One region of the Actinoplanes sp. HUAS TT8 genome, then DNA from elsewhere that is predicted to be linked to it. Evidence: riboswitches for the same ligand, from Rfam matches in the RefSeq annotation. Region 1 holds a riboswitch; the other holds the start of a gene.
What was found. A riboswitch is a leader RNA that binds a small molecule or an ion and turns the genes downstream of it on or off. The one in region 1 is predicted to bind S-adenosylmethionine.
Positions count from the first base shown of each region.

Region 2: another riboswitch for S-adenosylmethionine. It lies ahead of ACSHV8_RS29585 (aminotransferase class V-fold PLP-dependent enzyme); the one in region 1 lies ahead of thrC (threonine synthase).

Region 1 is NZ_CP195646.1:9,743,051-9,747,357, forward strand. Features, by position in the region: gene ACSHV8_RS43355 (alpha/beta fold hydrolase) at 1-1,017, shown strand, start outside; gene ACSHV8_RS43360 (ABC transporter permease) at 1,014-1,928, shown strand; SAM riboswitch class I at 2,484-2,616, shown strand; gene thrC (threonine synthase) at 2,628-3,911, shown strand; gene ACSHV8_RS43370 (hypothetical protein) at 4,091-4,307, opposite strand, start outside.
Region 2 is NZ_CP195646.1:6,637,084-6,641,390, forward strand. Features, by position in the region: gene ACSHV8_RS29580 (putative bifunctional diguanylate cyclase/phosphodiesterase) at 1-869, opposite strand, end outside; gene ACSHV8_RS29585 (aminotransferase class V-fold PLP-dependent enzyme) at 912-2,117, opposite strand; SAM riboswitch class IV at 2,166-2,280, opposite strand; gene ACSHV8_RS29590 (DUF1684 domain-containing protein) at 2,353-3,135, shown strand; gene ACSHV8_RS29595 (M20 family metallopeptidase) at 3,169-4,260, shown strand; gene ACSHV8_RS29600 (HD domain-containing protein) at 4,268-4,307, opposite strand, start outside.

The DNA of each region.
Region 1 (4,307 bases):
CTGATCGCCGCCGTGCTGCTCGGGCTGGCGGTGCTGCTGCTCGTCCGCCGGGCCCGTCGCCGCCGCCGGGTGACCTCGGTGAACGCCGAACTCGCGGACACGCCGCTGGTGGTCACCGGGCTGCGGAAGGCGTACAAGGACGGGTTCGTCGCGGTCGAGGAGATCAGCTTCACCGTCCAGCGCGGCCAGGTCGTCGGCCTGCTCGGACCCAACGGCGCCGGCAAGACGACCACGCTGCGGGTGCTGATGGGCCTGACCACGCCGACCGCCGGTGAGATCCACGTCTTCGGGCACCGGCTCGTCCCCGGCGCGCAGATCCTGTCCCGGGTCGGCGCGCTCGTCGAAGGCCCCGGCTTCCTGCCACACCTGACCGGGCATCAGAACCTGGAGGCGTACTGGCGGGCCACCGGCCGCCCGTGGGAGGACGCCCGCTTCGACGAAGCCCTGGAAATCGCCGGACTCGGCTCGTCGGTGCACCGGCGGACCAAGAACTACAGCCACGGCATGCGCCAGCGGCTGGCCATCGCCCAGGCCATGCTCGGCCTGCCCGAACTGCTGGTCCTCGACGAACCGACCGACGGGCTCGACCCGCCGCAGATCGCCGAGATGCGCCGGGTGCTGCAGCGGTACGCCACCGACGGGCGGGCCGTGCTCGTCTCCAGCCACCTGCTGGCCGAGGTCGAACAGACCTGCACCCACGCCGTCGTGGTCAACAAGGGGCGGATCGTCGCGTCCGGCCCGGTCGACGACATCGTCGGCGAGTCGCCGTCGGTCACCATCGACGTGACCGACGTACCGGCCGCCACCGAGATCCTCACCGGGCTGGGCGTCCGCTCGGTCACCCCGGACGGCGCGAGCGGCCTGATCGTCGACATGAACGGCACACCGCGCGCCGAAGTGGTCGCATCCCTGGTCCGCGCCGGTGTCGGCGTCGACCGGGTGGTGCCGCGCCGCCGCCTCGAAGACGCGTTCCTGGCCCTGGTGGGCGACAACTCGCGGGGAAGTGGAGACCGATGAGCGGGCTTGTGAGCGAATCCCCGGGCACCGTCGAGCGTGGCCAGGCGTCGAGCGTTTCCGCGGCGGTGGGATACCGCCCGTCCCGGACCCTGCCGATCGTCGCCGAGATCCGACGGCAGGCGTCCCGGCGCCGCACCCAGCTGGCCCTCGGCTTCATGGTGCTGCTGCCGCTGATCATCCTGGTCGCGTTCGAGTTCGGTGGCGGGAACGGTGACGACGACAGCAACGGCGGCGGCGCCTTCAGCAGCCTGGTCGACCTGGCCACCTCGGGCGGGCTGAACTTCGCGCTGTTCTGTCTGGCCGTGTCGGCCGGCTTCCTGCTGGTGGTGGTCTTCGCGCTCTTCGCCGGAGACACCGTGGCCAGCGAGGCGAGCTGGGGAAGCCTGCGGTACCTGCTGGCCATCCCGGTCCCGCGGGCCCGGCTGCTCGCGGTCAAGCTGGTGGTGGCGCTGGGCTACGCGTTCCTGGCGCTGTTCCTGCTGGCCGGGACCGGACTGCTGGTCGGGACGCTGCGCTACGGCTGGCATCCGCTCGGCAGCACCATCGCGTCGCAGATCCCGCCCGGTCAGGGTGTGCTGCGGCTGCTCGGCATCCTCGCCTACCTCGCCGTGATCCTGCTGGTCGTGGCCGGCCTGGCCTTCCTGCTCTCGGTCCTCACCGACGCCGCTCTGGGCGCGGTCGGCGGGGCGGTACTGCTCTGGATCCTCTCCAGCATCCTGGACCAGATCACCGCGCTCGGCTCGATCCGCAACGCCCTGCCCACCCACTACAGCGACGCGTGGTTGGGGCTGCTGTCGACCCCGGTCCAGACCGAGGACCTGGCCAAGGGCGCGATTTCGGCGATCATCTACGCGGTGATCTTCTGGGGTGTCGCCTTCTTCCGCTTCACCCGCAAGGACATCACCTCCTGACCCGCCCAAGCCCCACGACCCGACCCGCCCACGCCTCGCGCGCTCGCCGCTGACCGACTTGGCGGCCCGCGAGCCGCGGCTGGGCCTCTTGTGGCAGCCACGTCGCGGCGTTGGCCCTGGTCCGGCCTTCGCAGCGCGGGTTGCGTGCTCAGCTGGTGCTGAGGGTTGTTTCCGGCCGTTTTTGGAGCCCTCAGTGCCAGCCGACGGGCGGGACCCCGCGGCTGGGGCTTGGGTGGGCCGCAGCCTCGCGTGGGCTGACGCACAGGACGTTGGTGGGCGGTTTCGGGCGTGGGCGGGTTTGTTGCTCTGAGCGCAACCAGCCGACCACGTCGCCCTTTCGGGCGTCGCGTTTTGGCCGCGCCAGCGGCCTGCGAGGGTCGGAAGGGTCCCCGCGGGAGCGACGGTCTGTACCCCGGCGGACCTGGGACATGAAGAATTTGAACTTGATCTTCGAAGGGTTGAGGCCGGCCCGCCGATGTGGGGGGTCGCTCACACATCGGGAAGTCACTGGGGAGAAGGCGAAGCTTCGTCGTAAGCTTCGGGAAACAACTGAATACCTCATCCAGAGGGGCAGAGGGAACGGCCCTGTGAAGCCCCGGCAACCACCGCAGATGTCTCGATGACGAGGCCGCCCGCGGCAGGTGCTAATTCCGTCCTGCCGGCAGGTCGCCGGTGGGAAAGATGAGAGGGAAGGCCTCGATGACGTCTACCGTCAGTGCATCCGCTGCTATCACCACCTCGCCCGCCCGCGGCCTGATCTGCCGTGCGTGCCGCGCTGAGTACCCGCTGGCCGCCCAGCACGCCTGTTACGAGTGTTTCGGCCCGCTCGAGGTGGCCTATGACGAGGCCGCTCTCGCGCGGGTGACCCGGGCCCAGATCGAGGCGGGCCCGCAGAACATCTGGCGCTATGCGGCGCTGCTGCCGGCGGGGCAGGACCCGGCGACCCGGGTGACCCTCGATCCCGGTCTGACGCCGCTGGTCAGTGCCCCGCAGCTGGCCGCCGAGCTGGGCATCACCGGCCAGCTCTGGATCAAGGACGACTCGCAGAACCCGACCCATTCGTTCAAGGACCGGGTCGTGTCGGTGGCGTTGACCGCCGCCAAGGAGCTGGGCTTCACCCGGTTCTCCTGCGCCTCCACCGGCAACCTGGCGAATTCGGTGGCCGCCCACGCGGCCCGGGCCGGGGTGCCGAGCATCGTGTTCATCCCGAGCGACCTGGAGCAGGGCAAGATCGTCACGACCGCGGTCTACGGTGGTGAGCTGGTCGCGATCGAGGGTTCCTACGACGACGTGAACCGGCTCTGCAGCGAGCTGGTGGAAACGGACGAGTTCGAGGACACCGCGTTCGTGAACGTGAATGTTCGCCCGTTCTACGCCGAGGGCTCGAAGACGCTCGGCTACGAGGTCGCCGAGCAGCTCGGCTGGCGCATCCCGCAGCAGGTGGTCATCCCGATGGCCTCCGGTGAACTGCTCACCAAGGTGGACAAGGCGTTCAGCGAGCTGGTCGAGATCGGACTGGTCGACGCGCCCGAGGGCGGCTGGACCGTGTTCGGCGCCCAGTCGCAGGGCTGCAACCCGATCGCGGTGGCGCTGCACAACGACACCGACGTGATCACCCCGGTGAAGCCGACCGGCATCGCCAAGTCGCTGAACATCGGCGACCCGGCCGCCGGGCCGTACGCGATCGAGGCCGTCCGCCGCACCGGCGGCTGGATGGACTACGCGAACGACGACGAGATCCGGGCGGGCATCAAGCTGCTGGCCCGGACCACCGGTGTCTTCGCCGAGACGGCCGGCGGCACCACCGTCGCCGTCCTGAAGAAGCTCGTCGAAAGCGGCAAATTGGACCCGGCCAAGGAGACCGTCGTCTACAACACCGGCGAGGGTCTGAAGACGCTCGACGCGATCGCCGCCGAGGTCGGCCCGACCCACCGGATCAAGCCGTCTCTGAAGGGTGCTCGCGAGGCCGGCCTGCTGGGATAACTGTCGGTAACCGGTTATCTGCCGGTTGTCGAATATTCCTTCCTCCGAGGACTTGCGCGCCGATCTCCGGATCGGCAGGATGCTTGTCGCGGGAGGACGCGACGCCGTAAGTGGGCCCCTCACCTGAGCTTGGCGACAATCTCCGAGGGATCCCAACGACCCCAGCGCTGACCCAATGGCTACGGCCGGAGGCGCTGTGCGTTCCGTCCTCCCGACCAAATCTTGCGCAGCCACGGCCGCAGTGGCAGATCCTCGGGATAACCGCCGTCGAGCAGTCCGGCGTGGCGTTCGAACCAGTTGCGCACACCCCAGGACCCGGTCGTCATGTAGGACCAGCCACAGGCGACCCAGTAGGCCGGGAAGAACAGCGGGCCGAGCACCGCGTACTGCCCGGCG
Region 2 (4,307 bases), 3.1 Mb from region 1:
TGCAGCTCGACCCAGATCAGCTCGCCGTCGTCGGTGCGCCGGTACTGCCGGGTCAGCGTGAGCGGGTGGGGGGACGCCGACATCCGCGGGAAGGCGCTGCCCTCCTCGGCCACGGCGACGAGCGGCACATCCCGTACGGAGAAATCGGCCGGAAGCTCGTCCGGCAACCGCAACCAGTGCCGGTAGGCCGCGTTGGTGCGCAGCACCAGCCCGTCCGGCGCGAACATCGCCATCGGCACCGGAGTCTCGTCGAAGGCGACGCTGAGCTGGGCCTGGCTCTCCTCCAGGTTGTCCGCGGCGCGGCGCTCCTCGGCCTCGGTCAGCCCCCACTGGACCACCTGGAAACCGGCCGCCAGCAGCACCGCGAAGCCGTGCAGGCCGGCCCAGAGCAGCGGGTGCGCCTGCGCCGAGTGGTGGTCGTAGGTGTGCGTGCCGGTGATCACGCCGAACAGCCCGTGGTGCAGGGTCGTGGCCACCAGGAACGCGCCGAACGGGGCCCAGTCCCGGTAGAGGGCGAGCGCGGCGACCGCGACGAAGAACGAGAAGTGCGCCTCGGTCAGGCCGTTGCTCAGCGACACGAAACCGGCGCAGGCGACGGTGAACCCGATCGCCACCGCGACCGAGCGCAGCCGGCGTCCCCTCAGCAGGGTGCCGGCCACCACGCAGGGCAGGACCAGCAGGTCCGTCCAGAGCAACGTGGCGCCCTGATCCGGGCGCAGCGCGCCGAACACGGTCACCACGAGCACGACGACGCCGAGCAGCACCGTCAGCAGACGGTGCCTCGTCGCCCAGTCCTCGTCGCGCAGGCCGCCACCGGAGGGTAGGCGGTCCCGCAGCCTCATCAGCCAGGTCCCCACGGTTCCGTTCATCGGAACGTTCCGGGGTGAGCGCAGGTTCCCGCCGGTTGCCGGTCAGGAGCGGAGTATCTCGGCCAGTGCTTTCGTGAAGCGGTCGACGTCGTCCTCGGTGCTGCCGAGGCCCCAGCTGGCCCGGAGCAGGCCGGCTCCGGGCGCGTCGCACGTGTCGGATTTTTCGGCGTTCACCAGGCGCCGGACGAGCGGATGGGCGCAGAACTGGCCGGCCCGGACGCCGATGCCGTACTCGCGGCCCAGCCGGTGGGCGACCTGCGCGGGATCGTGGCCGGGGAGGGCGAGCGAGACGATGCCGACCCGCGGGTGGTCCGGGCCGAACAGGCTGACCTCGCGGGCGCCCTCGGGCAGGCCCCGGCGGAGACGGGTCAGGAGGCGCTGCTCGTGCTCGTGCAGGGCGTCGCGGTCGGCGACCAGCAGGGCGGCGCAGACGGCGGCGATCGCGACGGCGCCGAGCAGGTTGGGGGTGCCGCCCTCGTGCCGGGCCGGGCCGGTGGCCCAGGTCAGGTCGCCGGGGCGGTCGCCGACGGTGGCGCTGGCCCCGCCGCCGTAGAGGTAGGGCTCGGCGGCGTCCAGCCAGTCGGCCCGGCCGGCCAGGACTCCGCCGCCGAAGGGGGCGTACAGCTTGTGACCGGAGAAAGCCAGAAAATCAGCACCCAGGTGGTCCAGGTTCGCCGGTAGGTGCGGCGCCAGCTGGGCTCCATCAACAATGACGCGTACGTCGTGCGCGTGGGCGATGTCGGAGATTTCCCTGATCGGCCACACTTCGCCGGTGACGTTGCCGGCTCCGGTAACGGTGACAACCGCGGGTCCGGTGATGCCGCCGAGCGCATTTTCGACCGCATTTATCGCCTCATCGGCGGACTTCGGCGCGGGGAGCCGGAGCTGATTCGGCCAGGGCAGCAGGTTGGCGTGGTGCTCGCCCTCGAACAGGATCGTCGTGGTGCTCGGCGGCAGGGCCCGGGCCAGCAGGTTCAGCGCGTCCGTGGTGTTCCGCGTGAAGATCACCTGGTCGCCGGGGCGGGCGCCGACGAACTCGGCCACCACGTCCCGGGCCACCTCGTAGGCCACCGTCGAGGTCTGCGACCGGACGCCGGTACCGCGGTGCACGCTGCCGTACCTCGGGAGCAGTTCGGCGACGGCCTGCGCGGCGGCCTCGGCACAGGGAGCCGAGGCGGCGTAGTCCAGGTGCGCGAAACGCACCGTCTCGCCGGTGGGAAGTTCGGTCTTCAGGTCGTCGCCGACGATGTCGAGAGCCGACACGGCATGCCTCCGCCGAGGTCTGGGACCCCACGGGGCCCGCGCTTGCCGGCGTCGGGCGACACCGGCCCGGTCCTCACCCGGGGCACCCCATCGCGAACGCAAGGGTTGCCGGTCAGCAAGCCGGGGCTACGCGCTGACACTCATGACCTGGCCACGAAGTTAGCAGAACTCACAGCGCCGTGCCATATCCCATTCCACGAGTAGGGATTAAGGTCGATGTATGAGCGATTTCCAGCAGCAGTGGACGCGGTGGCACGACGAGCACGAGAAGCGGCGGGCCGACCCGCACGGGTTCCTGGCGATCACCGGCCTGCACTGGCTGGACGAGAAGCCGCAGCACTTCCCGGACGCGCCGGGCTCGTGGCACACCGGGCCGGACGGCGTGGTCGTCGACCTCGGGCCGGACGAGTCGCTGCTCATCGACGGGGCGACTGTGACCGGGACGCATGCGTTCGGGCCGATCCCCGAACGCGGTGACATCACTGTGGGTTACGGTGACGCGAAGCTGGAGATCGCTCGGCGGGGCGGCTATGACGTGCTGCGGCCCCGGCACCCCGACAACGAGACCCTGGTCAAATATCTCGGGACGCCGGCCTACACGGCCGATGAGAAGTGGGTTGTGAGCGGCACTTTCGTGCCGTTCGAGGCGCCCGTGCCGGTGACCGTGGGCTCGGTCTCGGAGGGGCTCGAACACGTCTACGAGTCGCCCGGCAAGGTCGAATTCACCGTGGGCGGGGAGGATCTGGCCCTCACCGCGTTCAACGGCGGCACGCCGGGTTCACTCTTCGTGTTGTTCACCGACGCGACTTCCGGGGTCACGACGTACGCCGCCAATCGGAGTCTGGCGATCCCCGCGCCGGCCGCCGACGGGACGGTGACGCTCGACTTCAACCGGGCGACCAACCTGCCGTGCGCGTACACCGAGTTCGCGACCTGCCCGCTGCCGCCGGCCGGGAACAAGCTGCCCGTGGCGGTGGAGGCGGGCGAGCAGCTTCCCCGATAGCGTCGGTTCAGGCTTCCCCGATAGCGTCGGTTCATGGAGGAACTGCTCGCGTCCGCCGAGGCGCTGATCGGAATCCGCTCCACCGCCGATCGGCCCGGTGAGCTGCACCGGGCCCTCGGCCTCGCGCTCGACGTGGTCGGGCCGGACTTCGAGATCCAGCGCTTCGAGTCCCGGGGCAAGCCGAGCGCACTCGTCACCCACCCCGACCGGCCCGGGCAGCCTCGGGTGATCCTCAACGGTCACCTGGACGTGGTTCCGGGCACGCCGGACCAGTTCCGGGCCCGCCGGGAGGGCGACCGGCTCTACGGCCGGGGCGCGCACGACATGAAGGTGGCCGCGCTCGTGCTGGCCACGGTGTTCCGGTCGCTCGCGGCCGAACTGCCCTACCCGATCGCGCTGCAGCTGGTCACCGACGAGGAGGTGGGCGGCTTCGACGGTACGGGCCATCAGGTCGACCAGGGTGTCCGCGGCGACTTCGTGGTCATCGGTGAGCAGAGCGCGCTGCGGGTGGTCACCGAGTCCAAGGGGCTGGTGCGGGCGCGACTGGTCGCTTCCGGGCAGACGGCCCACGCGGCCTATCCGTGGCTGGGCTCCAACGCGCTGATCACGCTCTGGGAGGCGGTCGATCGGGTGCTGGAGCGCTATCCCGTACCGTCCGCGGAAGCCTGGGCGACAACGGTCAACCTGGCCCGGATCGAGACGTCCAACGAGGCGGTCAACCAGGTGCCGGCCGACGCCGTGGCCTGGCTGGACATCCGGTACCCGCCCGAGGACGGTGAACTGACCGGGCGGTCGGTGGCGGCGATCGTCGAGCATCTGCGGTCGGTGGCCGGGCCCGGGGTGGACGTGGTGGTGGACGCCGTGGGGACACCGCACCGGGCGGACGCCGGGAGCGCCGAGGTCGTGGCGCTGCGGGAGGCGGCCCGGGCCGTGGGCTACTCCGGGGAGCTGCTGCGCAAGCACGGGTCGGCCGACAGCCGGTTCTACTTCCCGCTCGGCGTCGGCGCGGTGATCTTCGGGCCGGCCGGGGACGGCCAGCACGGGCCGGAGGAGTACGTGCAGATCAGCTCGCTGACGCCGTACGCCGAAGCCTTGTCGATCTTCTTGAAGGGTCTTCCGGCGTGACCGGGCGTCAGTCGGTGAAGGAGAGCAGGTATTCGATGCGGTGGGCG